Linked DNA regions of Aureimonas sp. SA4125. The protein of the gene in region 2 interacts with the protein of the main gene of each other region in a pairwise test. Links are inferred from orthologs where the notes say so. Each region holds a gene or a part of one and is shown on either strand. Other genes may lie near its edges. The genes, in order: Sa4125_RS11805 and Sa4125_RS11190.

Region 1 (7,384 bases), 120 kb from region 2 along the record:
TGTGCGTCGAAAGCGCCGCCCTCGCGGAACTTCAGCTGGATCAGGCCGGGTGCGTCGACGAGTTCGACCGACTTCGCCTTGGCGCCCAGCGTCTCGATCGGTTTCTTCAGAAAAGCCTCGAGTCCGTCGCCGGCCCAGAAGACGATGTCGGCCGCTTCGAGATCGGCGGCGTTGGACGGCTTCATCGTATAGGTGTGGGGCGAGGCCGCGCCATCGATGATCAGTTTCGGCTCGCCGACACCTTGCATGACGGCCGCAACCAGCGAATGGATCGGCTTGATCGACACGACCACGTCCGGCGCCGCCAGAGCGGGAAGGGAGGCGCCCAGCAAGGCGGCGGTCGTCGACAGGGCGATTAGGGTTTTCATGGCACTTTCTCCGATGTCATATGTAATGATATTACGGCACCTTGCGTCATGCTATAACGTTTGCGATATTGCAGCGCAAGCCCGGCAGGCGTGTTTCGAGCATCGACCGTCCGTGGACTGACGACAGACCTCTCTTCCCCCACAGGTGCCCGGGTGACCGCAGATCTTCTCCTCAACCTGGCCGGCGCCGGCATCAGCCGGTCCGGCCGCTGGCTCGTGCGGGGCGTCGACCTCGGCGTACGCCGCGGCGAGATCGTCACGCTGATCGGGCCCAACGGCTCGGGCAAGAGCACGACGGCCAAGATGGCGATCGGCCTGATGAAGCCGGACGAGGGCAGCGCCGTGCGCAGACCGGGGCTCGCCGTCGGCTACGTCCCGCAGAAGCTGGCGATCGACTGGACCCTGCCGCTGACGGTCGAGCGGCTGATGTCTTTGACGGGTCGGCTCCGGCCCGCCGAGATCGACGCTGCGCTCGGCAGCGTCGGGATCGCGCATCTCAAGAAGGCCGAGGTGCAGCATCTCTCCGGCGGCGAGTTCCAGCGGGCGCTGCTGGCCCGGGCCCTGGCGCGCAAGCCGGATCTTCTCGTCCTCGACGAACCGGTGCAGGGCGTCGACTACACCGGCGAGACGCAGCTCTACGAACTCATCGGCGACATCCGCGACCGCACCGGCTGCGGGGTTCTGCTCATCTCGCACGACCTTCATGTGGTCATGGCGCAGACCGACACGGTGGTGTGCCTGAACGGCCATGTCTGCTGCCGCGGGACGCCCGAAAAGGTCGCTGCCAGCCCGGAATACCTGAAGCTGTTCGGCGCCCGGGCGGCGGGGACGCTGGCGGTCTACCGTCACCACCACGACCATACCCATCTCCCGGACGGCCGGGTGGAGCACGCCGACGGCACGCTGACCGACCACTGCCATGCCGGCGACGGCCATCACGATCATTCCCATCATCATGAGGATCATGGCGGCCGCCCGGCAGACGTCGCGGCATCGAACGAGCCGCCGCCTCCAGGGGAGACGGTGAGCCAGCGCAGAGCACCAGCGGCCGGGAGCCACGTCCATGCTGGATGACTTCTTCGTCCGCGCCATCCTCGCCGGCATCGGCCTTGCCCTGACGACGGGGCCGCTTGGCTGCTTCGTCGTCTGGCGGCGCATGGCCTATTTCGGCGACACCATGGCGCACTCGGCCCTCCTGGGGATTGCCCTGTCGCTGGTTCTCCAGATCGACATGATGATCGGCGTCTTCGTCGTCGCGGCGCTGGTGTCGCTGGCGTTAATCTTCCTGCAGCGCAAAGGCACGCTTTCGACCGATGCGCTCCTCGGCATCCTGTCGCATGCGACGCTCGCGCTGGGGCTGGTGATGGTGGCCTTCATGACCTGGGTGCGGATCGACCTGATGGGCTTTCTGTTCGGCGACATCCTCGCCGTCTCGAAGACCGACCTCGTCGCCATCTATGCCGGCGGGGCAATCGTCCTCGCCGTGCTCGCCTTCTTGTGGCGGCCGCTGCTGGCGGCGACCGTCAGCCCGGAGATCGCCGAGGCCGAAGGCATGCGGCCCGAGCGCTCGCGGCTGGTCTTCATGCTCCTGATGGCGCTCGTCATCGCCATCGCCATGAAGATCGTCGGCATCCTTCTCATCACCGCCATGCTGATCATCCCGGCGGCGACCGCCCGGCGCTTTGCCGCGACGCCCGAGCGCATGGCGGTGATCGCCGCGCTCCTCGGCGCGCTGTCGGCCGCGGGCGGGCTGTTCGGCTCGCTGGAATTCGACACGCCATCGGGCCCGTCGATCGTCGTCGCGTCACTCGCGCTCTTTCTTCTCAGCCTCGTGCCGTTCAAACTATCCCCGGCCGAGAACGGCCGACCGTCGAAGGCCAGATGACCATGACGCCCACGCTCACAAAGAACCAGAACCTCGTGCTCGGCGCCCTCGAAAAGGCCGAGGGGCCGTTGAGCGCCTACACCATTCTCGACACCCTGCGCGACGACGGCCTCAGGGCACCGCTCCAGGTCTACCGGGCGCTCGACAAGCTGCTGTCTTTCGGGCTCGTGCACCGGCTCGAAAGCCTCAACGCCTTCGTCGCCTGCGCCCACCCGCATTGCCATGCCTCCTCGATGATGGCCTTCGCCATCTGCGAGAAGTGCGGCAATGTCTCGGAATTCTCAGACGAGGGCGTCGAGGCGCGGCTCACAGGCTGGGCGCACGGCAACCGGTTCACGCCGTCGAAGACGACGATCGAAATCAAGGGCATCTGCGCCACCTGCGCCGCCTGACGGCCGCGTCGGGGGCGATCAGTCTTTGCTGCAGTCGAGAGTGAACTTCGTCGACAGGACCTCGGAGAACTTGATTCCATCCTCCGGCACGGTGTCGCCCGGTCCCAGACCCGCGATGGTCGCCATCCAGGATTTCGCCGCCTCGTCCGGCGAGGGGGCCGACTCGCCGCTCTTGCAGCCGCTCGGCAGGTCCTTCGTCACGAATGCGCCGGTCTCGGCGAAGTCGAAGGCGACAAAATAGGTATCGTCGAAATTGGAGAAGGTGGTGGTCTGCCCCTTCAGCCTCAGCGGCTTTTCCGGCTTCATCTGGAAAGAGAATTGCAGCTGCCCGCGCTTGGCGTCGAAGACCACGTCGAGCGCCGCGGGCGCCGCCAGCGCAACGTCGCCGGCGCCCTGGCGCACGAAGGTGTAGTAGGACCATTCCTTGATCGACGTGCCGACCTGCTTGCCGACGGCGGAGAGCTCCTCCGGATCGAGCCTGCCGTTGGCGTTCTCGTCGAAGTCGACGACGACGCTCGAGGAGAACAACTCGTCCATCCACCAGCTGTTGTGCACAGCCAGAAGGTCTCCCTCGGGGGTCGCGCTGACCGTCATCGTCGCGCTGACGAAGACATGCGGATGAGCGTGCGCCGGCAGGGGGGAGCCGAGAAAGAAGCTCGCCGCCATCAGGCATGCTGCAATCTGTCGCTGATGTGAGCGCATGCTGCTTCTCCGCGGTGTCGCCGTTGTCCGACCTCGCCAGCATGGCAAAATTACGGGCACGTGGGATAAGGCGCCACCACGACGACCGCAGCGCCGCGCCGGACCAGGTTCGCGCAACGCCCTGGTCGAGGCACAGAGATGCGCCTGCGCCGTCTGGAGCCTAAGCCTCAGGCGAGAAAGCGCCGGGCAGCGTAGAGGGATACGGCAGCGGCGTTGGACACGTTCAGCGACCGGATCTCGCCGGGAACCTCGAGCCGCGCCAGCACGTCGACCGTGTCGCGCGTCTTCTGCCTCAGCCCCTTGCCCTCGGCGCCGAGGACCAGCGCGATCTTTTCGCCGGCAAAGGCGGTCTCCAGCGCCGTGCCGCCATCCGAATCGAGCCCGACGGTCTGGTAGCCGCGCTTGGCGAGGGTTCCGAGCGCGTCCGCGAGATTGACCACCTGGATGTAGGGAACGAGCTCCAGCGCCCCTGAGGCGGCCTTGGCGAGAACGCCTGACTCCTGCGGCGAATGGCGCGACGTCGTGACGATGGCGCCAGCGCCGAAGGCCGCCGCCGAGCGCAGGATGGCGCCGACATTGTGAGGATCGGTGACCTGATCAAGGACGAGGACGAGCACCGAATCGCCGAGGTCGGCGAGCGCGTGGCCGGCCAGCGGGTCGGCTTCCAGCATCACGCCCTGGTGCACGGCATCACTGCCGAGCTCGACGTCGAGCGCGCGGGGCTCGACGATCTCCATCGGGCAGGGGGCATCCTCGTCGGCCAGTTCGAGGCGGGTCAGCGCGTTGCGGGTGACGAGCAGGCGGTGCAGCTTGCGGTTCGGGTTGCCGAGCGCCGCGGCAACGGTGTGCAGCCCGTACAGGCGCACCCTGTCTTCCGGGCCGGGGCGGCCGGGATGGGAAGGGCGCGCCGGTGCGACAGGCTTGCCACCCGATTCCGGCTTGCCGCCCGCCTTGGCATCGCGAAAACTGCGACGCAGCGTGGCGTAGTGACTGTCCTTGGGCGTGTGGCTCTTGTGATCTTTGGTCATGCGCCTGTCTATCGAAGGCGGTGCCCCGGCTCAATCTTATTCGCGCACCATCTCAGGCTTCTGCTGCGGCAGCGATTGACAGCGGGGGGAAGGCTCTGCATAACGCCGCCCGGAAGACGGAGCTGCTTCGGCAGCTCGAACCGCGTCTTTCGATCGGTGCTGGGGCTTGTCTTTCGGCAGCGGTTATGGAGGGATGCCCGAGTGGTTAAAGGGGACGGACTGTAAATCCGTTGGTTCGCCTACGTTGGTTCAAATCCAACTCCCTCCACCATAACCTGCCGGCTGCCCGCCGGATCTCGAATGCCGGCGTTATCTCGCCGGATCTGGCATGCGGGTATAGCTCAGTGGTAGAGCAGCAGCCTTCCAAGCTGAATATGCGGGTTCGATTCCCGCTACCCGCTCCAGCCCTCTCATCCCGACGCGATAGTTGGACAACGCCACCCGTGTTTTGACGCGGGCGCTTGTGTTTCCCCGGCCAAGTCTCTATGTCGCGGCCTCATTCGCAAATGTTCTTCAAGGGTACCCCGGAATGGCCAAGAGCAAATTCGAGCGCAACAAGCCGCATGTGAACATCGGCACGATCGGTCACGTCGACCACGGCAAGACGAGCCTGACGGCGGCGATCACGAAGTACTTCGGCGAGTACAAGCGCTACGACCAGATCGACGCGGCGCCGGAAGAGAAGGCACGCGGCATCACGATCTCGACGGCGCACGTCGAGTACGAGACGCCGGCCCGTCACTATGCCCACGTCGATTGCCCGGGCCATGCCGACTACGTCAAGAACATGATCACCGGTGCCGCCCAGATGGACGGCGCGATCCTGGTCTGTTCGGCTGCCGACGGCCCGATGCCGCAGACCCGCGAGCACATCCTGCTCGCCCGCCAGGTCGGCGTGCCGGCGATCGTGGTGTTCCTGAACAAGGTCGACCAGGTCGACGACGAGGAGCTGCTCGAGCTCGTCGAACTCGAAGTTCGCGAACTGCTGTCGATGTACGAATATCCCGGCGACGACATCCCGATCGTCAAGGGTTCGGCGCTGGCCGCGCTCGAAGACTCCAACAAGACCATCGGCGAAGACGCCGTTCGCGCCCTGATGGCCGCCGTCGACGAGTACATCCCGACGCCTGAGCGTCCGATCAACATGCCCTTCCTGATGCCGATCGAGGACGTGTTCTCGATCTCGGGCCGCGGCACGGTCGTCACCGGCCGCGTCGAGCGTGGCATCGTCAAGGTCGGCGAGGAAGTCGAGATCGTCGGCATCCGCGACACCAAGAAGACGACGGTGACCGGCGTCGAGATGTTCCGCAAGCTGCTCGACCAGGGCCAGGCCGGCGACAACATCGGCGCGCTCGTTCGCGGCGTCGACCGCGAGGGCGTCGAGCGCGGCCAGGTGCTGTGCAAGCCCGGCACGGTGAAGCCGCACACGCGCTTCATGGCCGAGGCCTACATCCTGACGAAGGAGGAGGGTGGCCGTCACACGCCGTTCTTCACCAACTACCGCCCGCAGTTCTACTTCCGCACGACGGACGTGACCGGCGTCGTGACGCTGCCCGAGGGCACCGAGATGGTCATGCCCGGCGACAACGTCACCATGGACGTCAAGCTGATCGTGCCGATCGCGATGGAAGACAAGCTGCGCTTCGCCATCCGCGAAGGCGGCCGCACCGTCGGCGCCGGCATCGTGTCGTCGATCCTCGAGTAGCTGGAAGATCGGGGGCGGCCCTTCCTATGAGGACCGGGCTTCCCCGTTCCGTTTGATGAAGTTCCAGACGGGCCCTTCGGGGCCCGTTTTTTTTTTGTCACTGCGAGAAACTGTGAGGCCTCTCTGAAGCCCAGGCAGTTTTCGTGAGGCGGTATGTTGCGGCGTCGAAAATCGGATGCCAGAACCGCCAGATGAGAGCACGTCGCCGCCTGGAGGGCCGACGGTCGCCGAAAGAGGTGTGACGCAAAAAGGTACTCGTGGTGGTCTGCGCGTGAGTGCTGCACCGCACCTGGTTCCGTTTCGCCCGGCCTGCCCGGCGCAGATACCGCAACGGTCTCCCGGCGGCGCATCTGGGCAAGTATCCATGATGGAGTGCGAAGGAGTCGTGCTCGTCGCTTGCGACGATCTCGACTAGCTCGGGTTCGGAGTCACGCTTTGGCTCTCCACCCGGCAGGAGGCAAACGTGGAGGCGGACTGCACCCTTGTCTGCCGGACGAAATGTCTGCGGCGCTCGTCTTGAGCCCTGAGGCGGCGTCGATCCTCAGCCTGCGCCTTCAGCATCCCAAAGCCGAAGACCGCTGTCGCGTGCAAGGTCTGCTTCGGTCGTGAACAGTCGAGGATGGTCCTTCAACCTGTCGAGAATGAAGCTGTCTTCATCCGTCTGGCGGCGGACGCGGCCGAGATCGTCGTAGGAATGGCCGACCTTGGACAGTGACACGCCGGCAACGACGATTTTCGGCACGCCCAGAAGCAGGCCGTAGCAGATCGCCGCCACGCCGTTCGTTACCTTGCCGAGATCGCCGATCGCCTCGACCGAGGCACCACTGACATGGGTGACCACGGCTTCCCGGTCGCGCCGGCGCAGGGCAGCGATGCAGCCGATATGGTCGTACGGCTTGGGCAGGAGGAGCATCCGAAGGAAAATCTCCGGCGCGGTATGGATCCACAGCAGCCCCCGCGTGTCGAGATGCGGGTGCTCCTGCCACGACTTCTTCTTGGCCCGGATGGTGAGGTCGGCGCACCCAAGACCGAGGAGGGCTGCCGATCGACCGGCATTGTTGATGTCGATCCGCGCATAGCCTTCGCGCAGGGCGTCCGGTACCGTCGGCTCCGGGGCGGAGCCGAAGATCAGCCAGGGCTGATCGCGGATGCCGAGCCGATCGAGAAAGCGGCTATGCCGGGCGATGAACCGGTCTTTCGCAAAGAGCTTCTCTTCCCCGACATGGGACGCCGTCGACAAGGGTCCCGGCAAAGGCTCGTTGTCGTGATGGAGCATGGGTTGCGTCATTTCGTGCTGTAGATAC
Region 2 (3,004 bases):
CCGCGCCGGCATCGGCGGCTGGACCTTCGAGCCCTGGCGCGGGACCTTTTTTCCCGAAAAGCTGAAGCATGCCGACGAGCTCGGCTTCGCCGCCCGGAAGCTCCCGACGATCGAGGTCAACGGCACCTACTATCGCTCGCAGACGCCCGCGACCTTCGCCAAGTGGAAGAGCGAGGTGCCGGATGGCTTCGTCTTCTCGTTGAAGGCCCCGCGCTTTGCCACCAACCGCAAGATTCTCAGCGAAGCCGGCGAGTCGGTCGCGCGCTTCATGGCTTCGGGGATCGCCGAGCTTGGCGACAGTCTCGGTCCGATCCTCTGGCAGTTCGCCAACACCAAGAAGTTCGAGCCCGAGGATTTCGCCGCCTTCCTGGCGCTGCTGCCGGAGAGGGCCGAAGGCATCCCGCTGCGGCATGCGGTGGAAGTTCGGCACGCCTCCTTCGAGGACCCCGCCTTCGTCACCCTCGCGCGCAAGCACGGCGTCGCCGTCGCCTACGCACACCACGCGACCTATCCGGAGATCGCCGACGTCACCGCCGACTTCGTCTACGCCCGGCTCCAGCGCGGCGAGGACGACATTCCGACGGCCTATCCACCGAAGCAGATCGACGCCTGGGCGGCGCGGGCGGAAGTCTGGGCCGAGGGCGGCGTGCCGGACGATCTGCCGCTCGTCGCGCCGGACGACAAGCCGGAGAGGAAGCCGCGCGATGTGTTCCTCTATGTCATCCACGAGGGCAAGGTTCGCGCGCCACAGGGCGCCATGGCGCTGATGGAACGGGTGCCGGCGAAGGCGCGGCCGACCGTGGCTGTTTGAACACCGACGCTGCCGGCGGCTTTCGCCAGACCGGCGTTCTCGACCACCAAAGATCTGGCGGCTCAGCGGTCGTCAGCTCGCTCCCGGCATTTCCCTCAGCACTGCCGGCAGCAGACCCGGCAGGTCCTCGGCGATGAGGCCGGGCCCGAACAATTCGGCGGCTCGTCCGTGCATCCAGACGCCGCACGCGGCGGCCTCGAAGGCCGGCATCTTTTGCGCCAGAAGCCCGGCGATGATGCCGCACAATACGTCGCCGCTGCCGGCGGTGGCGAGATAGGGTGTGCCGGTTGCGTTGATGGCAGCGCGCCCGTCCGGCGCCGCGATGACCGTGTCGGCGCCCTTGAGGACGACGACGGCACCCGAACGCTCTGCCGCCAGACGGACCTTCTCCAGCTTCGACAGACTGACGGCGGATGCAATATCGGGAAACAGCCGCGCGAATTCCCCCTGGTGGGGCGTCAGCACCACCGGAGAGGCAGATTCTCCGATGACAGAAAACAGCGCCACCGGGTTGTCGGCGAAGGCCGTGATTCCATCGGCATCCAAGACCAGCGCGCGCCCGGCGGTGATGATGGCGCGGGCGTAGTCCCGGGCCGTCTCGCAGATTCCGAAGCCGGGCCCGAGCACGAAGATGGAAAGCCGGGTGTCTTCGAGGGCGCCCTGCAATGCCGCCACGTCCGCGCAGCGTCGCAGCATGATCGCCGTCAGATGCGCGGCATTGACCATCAGCGCCGAGGGCGGAGCGAAGACCGTGACGAGCCCTGCCCCCGCGCGCAGTGCCGCCATCGCCGCCAGGCGCGCGGCTCCCGAGGTCGTCGCGCCGCCGGAAAACACCACGGCATGTCCGCGGTCGTATTTGTGGCCGCAGGCAGAGGGATTTGGGCGCGCCTCGGCCCAGAGTGCCGGGTCGTTCGCGGATGTCTTCGGCCGGATGGTGGCGAGCACGTCGGCGGCGATGCCGATATCGGCCACCGCCAAGCGCCCGCAGCGGCTGCGGCCGGGCTGCAGCAAGTGGCCGGGCTTGCGGCGGAAGAAGGTGACCGTCAGCGCGGCGACGAACGCTTCGCCGAGGACGGCACCGGAGAGGCCGGAGATGCCGCTCGGCAGGTCGACCGCCACCACCGGCACACCGGAGGCGTTCGTCGCCCGGATGATGGCGGCGATCGGCTCGGATATGGGGCGGTCGAGCCCGGCGCCGAAGATCGCGTCGACCACAATGTCGGCGCCGTCCGCGCTGAAGGCCTCCAGCGGTTCGACGGGGCCGCCGAAGCTCTGGGCCGCCCAGGCTGCGTCACCCTTGAGGGTCGTGCTCGCCACGGAGGAGAAGACCGCCACCGCCAGTCCCGCCTCTCGCAGCAGGCGCGCGGCGACATAGCCGTCGCCGCCGTTATTGCCGAGCCCGGCAAGGATCGCCACGCGCCGGGCATCGGGAAAAGCGTCGCGCAGCGCGTCGGCCACCGCCTGACCGGCGCGTTCCATCAGGACGATGCCCGGTGTTCCCGCCTGGAAGGTCAGTCGGTCCGCCTCCCCCATCTCGGCCGGATCCAGCAACAGCGACCCGGAAGAATCTCGGTACTGGTCGCTCATTTCGTGATCCCCGGCGCTTGAACTTCCGTCGTGGACCCACGCTCCGAGGATCCCGCCGCCATCTTTCCTGCCAAAATGGCGGTTTTTCCTGTCAACTCACTCGCCACACCCGCTTGCCGCTGCTCATTGGTTGCTCGAACCCCTGTAAAAGCATATCGCTTGTTTCGTGCCACACGGATATCGAACGCCCGTCGCGGATCGCTGTATTGTCTTGGCATGGCACCTGCATCCGAGGGCTCGCTGGGCTTTGCCCGCGGCGGGACAACGTCGAGAAGGACATTCGATGAAGAAGGTTGAGGCGATCATCAAGCCTTTCAAGCTCGACGAGGTGAAGGAGGCGCTGCAAGAAGTCGGCCTGCAGGGCATCACCGTCACCGAGGCCAAGGGTTTCGGCCGACAGAAGGGCCATACCGAGCTCTATCGCGGCGCCGAATACGTCGTCGATTTCCTGCCCAAGGTGAAGGTCGAAATCGTCCTCACCGACGAGGCAGTGCCGGCAGCCGTCGAAGCGATCCGCAAGGCCGCCCAGACTGGCCGGATCGGTGACGGCAAGATCTTCGTGTCGAACATCGAGGAAGCCATCCGCATTCGCACCGGTGAAGCCGG

The links.
Region 1: the proteins of Sa4125_RS11190 (region 2) and Sa4125_RS11805 interact in binary tests that used the Escherichia coli proteins (3 or more experiments, as listed by UniProt). The link is inferred for Aureimonas sp. SA4125 from one-to-one orthologs.

What each region holds. Positions count from the first base shown.
Region 1 is NZ_AP025032.1:2,536,541-2,543,924, reverse strand. The notes cover bases 2,446-5,437. They hold Sa4125_RS11805 (RNA methyltransferase), read right to left. Parts: upstream 4,376-5,437; coding sequence 3,515-4,375; downstream 2,446-3,514. Other genes in these bases: tuf (elongation factor Tu), read left to right, coding at 4,905-5,437; Sa4125_RS11810 (DUF1007 family protein), read right to left, coding at 2,664-3,347; Sa4125_RS11815 (Fur family transcriptional regulator), read left to right, coding at 2,446-2,645. Outside these bases: Sa4125_RS11830 (zinc ABC transporter substrate-binding protein), read right to left, coding at 1-368; zinc ABC transporter permease subunit ZnuB, read left to right, coding at 1,432-2,253; more of Sa4125_RS11815, read left to right, coding at 2,250-2,445; more of tuf, read left to right, coding at 5,438-6,080; Sa4125_RS11785 (hypothetical protein), read right to left, coding at 6,622-7,356; Sa4125_RS11780 (hypothetical protein), read right to left, coding at 7,365-7,384. UniProt on the Escherichia coli protein: Specifically methylates the ribose of guanosine 2251 in 23S rRNA.
Region 2 is NZ_AP025032.1:2,415,998-2,419,001, forward strand. Bases 142-2,985 are described here. They hold Sa4125_RS11190 (NAD(P)H-hydrate dehydratase), read right to left. Parts: upstream 2,399-2,985; coding sequence 884-2,398; downstream 142-883. Other genes in these bases: Sa4125_RS11185 (DUF72 domain-containing protein), read left to right, coding at 142-811; Sa4125_RS11195 (P-II family nitrogen regulator), read left to right, coding at 2,682-2,985. Outside these bases: more of Sa4125_RS11185, read left to right, coding at 1-141; more of Sa4125_RS11195, read left to right, coding at 2,986-3,004. UniProt on the Escherichia coli protein: Bifunctional enzyme that catalyzes the epimerization of the S- and R-forms of NAD(P)HX and the dehydration of the S-form of NAD(P)HX at the expense of ADP, which is converted to AMP.